2 regions of the Solibacillus sp. FSL W7-1436 genome follow, and region 1 is predicted to be linked to the other one. Evidence: riboswitches for the same ligand, from Rfam matches in the RefSeq annotation. Region 1 holds a riboswitch; the other holds the start of a gene.

Region 1 (3,426 bases):
TTACGTCCATCTAAGTCCAGCGAGGAGGAAAACGGATGGAGTTTTGTGGAAAGTATGAAAATGGTCTGGATATTCAAACAACTAACAAAAATTAAGTAGGGGGAAATGATGATGAAATTACATGAACAAACCGTTTTAGTTACAGGCGCAAGTAGAGGCGTTGGAGAAGAACTCGTAAAAGCATTTGTCAAAGAGGGAGCTAATGTCGTACTGAATTATTATAAGAGTGAGGAAAAAGCGCAAAATTTAGCACAAAGTTTGGGTTCTCAAGTTATCGCTTTACAAGCAGATATCCGCAATCAACAAGAAGTGCAGCAAATGGTTGAAAAGGCAAAGCAATATTTCCATACCCCGATTACAACCATAGTCAATAATGCATTGATTGATTTTGAATTTAATCCACTCACACAAAAAAATGTGTTTGAGCTTCAATGGACCGATTACAATAAGCAATTGGAAGGAACGATAAAGGGTGCTTTAAATAGTATTCAAGCATGCATTGAGGATATGAAAGAACTAGAATTTGGTCGTATTATTAATATTGGGACAAACTTATTTCAGCATCCGGTAGTAGCTTATCATGAATACACAACAGCTAAAGCAGCATTGCTCGGATTTACACGTAACATGGCGAAAGAGTTAGGGGAGTATGGCGTTACAGTCAATATGATGTCTGGTGGACTTTTAAAACAAACGGATGCAAGTAAAGTGACAACAGCAGAAGTATTTCAATTGATTGAAACCACAACCCCTTTACAAAGAGTGACAACACCAAAAGAATTAGCGGAAGTGGCATTATTCTTTGCATCTCCTTGGGGAAGTGCCATCACTGGGCAGAATTTAGTCGTTGATGGCGGTCTTGTAATGGATTAAGAGCAAACTTGTATCTCTCTTTAAGATGAATCCTACTGATAGGCATACTGGGATGTAGAGAAAAGCATAATTTTTGAAAATATTGATTTACAGTATGAACTATATATACTACAATTTAAATTATTGAAATACCTGAGTTGTTCAGGAGAGGTTCATAGCTGATACCCTCTATAAAAAACTATGGATACATGTATATTACGCCATGTCCATATTGGATGTGGCTTTTTTTTATGCCTCCAATAGTTTGATTAGAGATGTTATAGTTCGCCCTCCTTGGAATACTCCGGTATTAACTTAAGGAGGTTTTTTTATGTCTGGTCGTCACCAAACAGAAGGATTAGAGGATTTAACATTATTAGGAAATCAAAATGTAAAGTACACATTTGCTTATGCACCAGAAGTATTAGAGTCTGTAGACAATTTACATGTAGACCGTGATTATTTTGTGAAGTTTAACTGCCCAGAGTTTACAAGTCTTTGTCCGATTACACAGCAACCGGATTTTGCAACGATGTATATTTCATACATTCCCGATAAAAAAATTGTGGAGAGTAAGTCGCTGAAATTGTATTTATTTAGTTTCCGCAACCACGGTGATTTCCACGAAGATTGTGTAAATATTATTATGAATGATTTAATTAAACTTTTAGATCCCCGCTATTTTGAAGTATGGGGCAAGTTTACGCCACGTGGAGGTATTTCAATCGATCCATGGTGCAACTACGGTCGTCCAGGTACGAAATATGAAGAAATAGCAAACTATCGTTTAATGAATCATGATTTATATCCTGAAAAAATTGATAATAGATAATTTTTTCTCAATACTTTGCTTGCAAAGAGCGGTTATTAACAACCCTCTATAAAAAACTAAGATCAACCAGTACTGCCTCTTAGTGCTGTTTTTGGTTTAAGAAAGAGGAGAAAAAGAATGAAACATGAGAAAGCCGTTGTTGTATTTAGTGGCGGGCAAGATAGTACAACGTGTTTGTTTTGGGCTTTAAAAAACTTTAAAGAGGTTGAAGTCGTTACTTTTGATTATGGACAACGGCATGCACTCGAGATTGAGTGTGCGAAACAGATTGCACAGGAGTTGAACGTACGACATCATATTTTAAATATGTCGCTCTTAAATCAGTTAGCACCGAATGCTTTGACGCGTGACGATATCGAAATACAAGAAGGCGTGGCAGGCGAGCTCCCCTCTACGTTTGTGCCAGGTCGTAATTTAGTTTTTTTATCTTTCGCAGGAATTTTAGCAAGCCAAATTGGCGCGAAGCATATTGTGACAGGTGTATGTGAAACCGATTTTAGTGGCTATCCAGATTGTCGCGATGCCTTTGTGAAATCCCTAAATGTCACATTAAATTTATCGATGGACACATCATTTGTTATTCATACGCCACTCATGTGGATTAATAAAGCCGAGACATGGGCTTTAGCAGATCAGCTAGGTGCGTTTGATTTTGTACGTCACAAAACATTGACATGCTATAACGGAATAATTGCGGATGGATGCGGGGAGTGCCCAGCATGTAAGCTTCGTCTGCAAGGAATGGAAGCTTATGAACAATCGTTAAAATAGGAGGATTTTATGATAAGAGTTTTACTTTATTTAGTATCAATTGTTACAGCAAATGTCGTAACCGCGAGATTTATGCCACTTGAATTCGGGATGTTTCTTGTACCGATGGGCTCCTTCTTTATTGGGGCGACATTTATTTTCCGAGACCTTGTTCAAAATAAATATGGCCGCAAAAAGACATACCTCTTTATTTTCCTAGCGTTAGTCTTATCAGCGGTGGTGTCTTATTCATTAGGAGATACATTAGTCATCGTCGCAGCTTCCGCCTTGTCATTTTTAGTAGCTGAAACGACAGATACAGAAATTTATACACGTTTAAAATTACCGATGGCGTGGCGTGTGTTTTATAGTGGAATTGTAGGCGGCTTGTTAGACTCAGTTATTTTTGTCGTTGTCGGCTTAAGTCCAATGGGTGCAGGCTTTATCCCTTGGGTAGCCGTCCCTGCAGCTATAGTGGGTCAAGTGATTGTAAAAATAGTCATGCAAATGATTGGCGCGGCTTTTTTAGCGCAAGGTTTAGTTTATAAAGAAAAGCGTCTCTCTAAAATGTCCGCCTGATTAATGTAATAATATGCTTAAGTATTTTTACCGCACTTACATTAGTTAAGCTGAACCGTCCCATAAGTAAATAAGGTTTTGAAAAAGCTTAAAGAACACGAATTATTCATGTTCTTTAAGCTCTTTTGTTATATGCTAACGGTAAGACTTAATGGTTGCAATATTGTTTCTGCGACATCTTCTTTTGAGATTTTTTGGAAGAATATTACTGCACGTCATTATCACAGGTGAAAGACACTACTTAACCTTATCAGAAGGTGTAGATAGCGTTAAAATTTCAAAGCGGTTAGGTCACGCCAACCCTAAAATCACATTGGAATTCTATGCACACCTATTGCCGAATGCAGATAATGACATTGCAGATATTTTTCACAACGCTATCCAAAGTAACACTAAATAATGGGGAAAAATCC
Region 2 (3,426 bases), 1.5 Mb from region 1:
AGTAAATTGTGCGCGATAACGTCCATTTTCCTCTTTTTCGACATGTTGTAATGTATAGGAAGACTGTTCAGGTGTCGGTGTTGTAAACAGCTGTTCAATCAATTGATCAATGTTTGGTTCTACTTGCTCTGCTTCAATATTTGTATGGAAAACAGCGATTTCATCTGTTAAATGATCAAAAATTACGAGTGTGTCGTATACATGAAACTGCAGTTCAGGCAAGGGCTTTTGCAATGCGTGAATATAGCCGATGCCGCCGCCTGTAAACGGATATTCCGTATGTGATGAAACACGAGGCATCACTTGCTTTAATAGTTGGATCAGCTCGCCTTCATACGTGTAGGCTTTATTGGAATGATGCGCATGATCTAAAAGCTGTTCATCTGTTCCGATATACGTTTTCCGCGGATTGACACCGATGAACGAATAGCGTCCATTGCCATCATATTTAGAGGAACTTTCCAATAAAAACTTCCGTTCACCTTGCAGTCGCTGGAAAATAGAAATCGGTGTCAGTAAATCCCCATTTACTTTTTTCATTGATGTACGAAAATGTTGCTGAACTACCATTTGAAACACTCCTTTTTTGAAATAATCTACGCCTTTACGATTCGGATTATTTAGCAAGCTTGTAATGAATTTAAAGCTTTATCGAATAAAAAAATCGCCCTCAGCAAAAGAATTAACTTTTGCGAAAGGACGATTTTCACCGCGTTGCCACCTCGTTTGAAGCAAACCCAAAAAACTTGCTTCCACTTAAACCTGATAACGGCAGGGTACCGTCCGCCGACTAACGCCAGCAGCTTTCATAAGGCCCATTCACATTTACCTTTTGGCGTATTTTCACCACCCATACGCTCTCTGGACAAAACGATAAATGCTACTCTTCTTATTCAACAATTTACTCAACTAAGCTCAACTAAACGAAACGGTGGTCACGCTCCCGCAACCTGCTACCGTAAATAACATTTGAATTATGCTTTATTCTAACACTGAAAAATGAAATGTCAAACAATTCTAAACTGTTTTCGCTAAATAAAAAACCAGCTGACATAAAAAAGTCAGCTGGTGAAACAATCGATATTAGATTAATTTTTTGAAATCCAATCGTTTATTTAAAGTGTACATAATCGGTGCCCCAACCGCCAATACAACAAATTCGCCAAATGCTACAAACAGCCAAGTTTCCCAGAACGGGAAGCCAAGCACGATATTCAGCTGTGCTGCAATGATAAACATTGTAAACGTAAAGAGCGTTGTATTAATGATCAGACGAGCCCAAATGTTTTTCACAAACTTACAAATGAATATGAAAATTCCAAGTGTAATAATCGTATGTCCGACACCAAATACTAAATCGATGGGACCGATTGAAGACATCAGGAAATTGGAAATAAATACACCTAAAACAACACCTAACATATAGCGCGGGTTGAATGCGACTAAATGGTTAAAGATTTCGGCAATACGGAACTGTACTTGCCCAAAGCTAATTGGTGCAACAAGCATTGTAACAGCAATATATAATGCTGCAATAATGGCACTCGCTGCAATAAACTTTACCTTCATATGAAATTCCTCCTAGTTTTTTAACGTGGGATGGTTACGAACCACGCAAAGCAACTGCAATCATAGCAATATTGAAAATAAAAGTAAAGATTTATAGGACTTTTTTTTCAATAAAACATCAAAAAATTTACCACGAGTAAAAAGTTCAACAAACCGCGTTGCTTAGCGGTTTGAAGTGGGTCAACAAAATTCCAAAATGAGGCACATTACCTAGAATAAATTCAGAACATTCTAAATGTTATTGACTATCTAAATATGACGCGGTAATATTATTTCAACACTTCATCCAAATGAAGTTCGGCGCTTTAAACCGATAAAGTTAACTAGGGGGAAATAAGATGAAAAAAAATTTAATGAAGCTGTCCTTTTTATTATTCGGGCTTCTTTTATTATTAGCCGCTTGTGGCGGGGAAGAGAGCGAGACGTCTTCGAACGACACGTCAAATGGCGAGGCTGTAGATACAGCGAAAGCAGATAGCGATAAAACTTTTAAGATCGGAACAACACAAATTGTTGAGCATCCATCATTAGATGCAGCAAAAGATGGTTTTAAAAAGGCAATTGAAGATGCAGGTATTAAAGCAGAGTATGTAGACAAATCAGCAAACAATGATAACAGTGCGAACATGACAATCGCCCAGCAGTTAGTCGGGGAAAATGTAGATCTGATTTTCGCGAACTCAACACCTTCAGCACAGGCTGCAAAAAGTGCAACTTCTGATATTCCGGTTATTTTTACTTCGGTAACGGATGCAGTTGGTGCAGAGTTGATCGATTCAATGGCAACACCTGGCGCTAACGTAACAGGTACGATTGATTTACATCCGGAAACAATGCCGAAAACAGTTGCTTTCCTAAAGGAATTGGGAGCAAAAAATGTCGGGATGGTATATAACGCTGGTGAGCAAAACTCAGTGGCACAAATTGCGGCAGTAAAAGAAATTGCTGCAAAAGAAGGCGTAACAATTGTGGAAGCAGCAGTATCTGCTTCATCTGAAGTACGCCAGGCGGCAGAATCTTTAGTAGGAAATGTAGATGCATTTTACATCATCACAGATAATACGGTCGTATCGGCACTGGAATCTGTAATCGAAGTGGCAGATGCAAACAAATTACCGCTTGTTGTAGGTGAGCTTGATTCAGTAGAGCGCGGCGGTTTAGCGGCATACGGTTTCGAATACTACGATATCGGCTATGAAGCAGGGCAAATGGCAGCACAAATTTTATTGGAAGGCAAAACACCTTCAGAAGTTCCGGCTGCGTATCCGGCTAACTTAAAACTAGTAATCAATAAAGCTACTGCCGAAAACTTAGGCTTGGAAATCAAGCCTGAATGGGAAGCAGAAGTACAATAATCGATTTATTTATACAAAAAGCAAGTCAGCCTAAACAGGTATAAAATGTTTAGGCTGACTTGCTTAAAACTTTTAAAAAAGTCAGGAGATGATTCGAGATGTTTACAGCTATGTTTGGGTCAGTGGAGCAAGGGATCATCTATGCAATTATGGCACTTGGGGTTTATTTAACATTCCGTGTGCTTGATTTTCCGGATTTAACGGTTGATGGAAGCTTTGTAACGGGGGCAGGTACGGCAGCGATGATGATCGTGCTCGGCTATAACCCGCTGCTTGCTACATTAGTCGCAACAGTTGCTGGATTTATTGCTGGATGTATGACAGGTATTTTACACACAAAAGGGAAGATCAATCCGCTGCTTGCAGGGATTTTAATGATGATTGCCCTCTATTCGATCAATCTACGAATTATGGGGTTAAGCTCAGATACTGGTGTAACACGACCAAATATTCCACTATTAAATTCAGAAACAGTTTTTTCGAAGTTCGGTTCTTTCTGGGA

The links. A riboswitch is a leader RNA that binds a small molecule or an ion and turns the genes downstream of it on or off. The one in region 1 is predicted to bind preQ1.
Region 2: linked by a shared signal. The riboswitch ahead of MKX73_RS09645 (QueT transporter family protein) and the one ahead of queF (preQ(1) synthase) in region 1 are both predicted to bind preQ1.

The regions. Positions count from the first base shown of each region.
Region 1 is NZ_JBBOWV010000001.1:3,453,840-3,457,265, reverse strand. Features, by position in the region: gene MKX73_RS17105 (3-oxoacyl-ACP reductase) at 112-873, shown strand; PreQ1 riboswitch class I at 1,015-1,061, shown strand; gene queF (preQ(1) synthase) at 1,184-1,684, shown strand; gene queC (7-cyano-7-deazaguanine synthase QueC) at 1,802-2,455, shown strand; gene MKX73_RS17090 (VUT family protein) at 2,468-3,013, shown strand.
Region 2 is NZ_JBBOWV010000001.1:1,923,693-1,927,118, forward strand. Features, by position in the region: gene MKX73_RS09640 (metal ABC transporter ATP-binding protein) at 1-570, opposite strand, end outside; T-box leader at 693-906, opposite strand; gene MKX73_RS09645 (QueT transporter family protein) at 1,084-1,569, opposite strand; PreQ1 riboswitch class I at 1,576-1,620, opposite strand; gene MKX73_RS09650 (ABC transporter substrate-binding protein) at 1,908-2,924, shown strand; gene MKX73_RS09655 (ABC transporter permease) at 3,023-3,426, shown strand, end outside.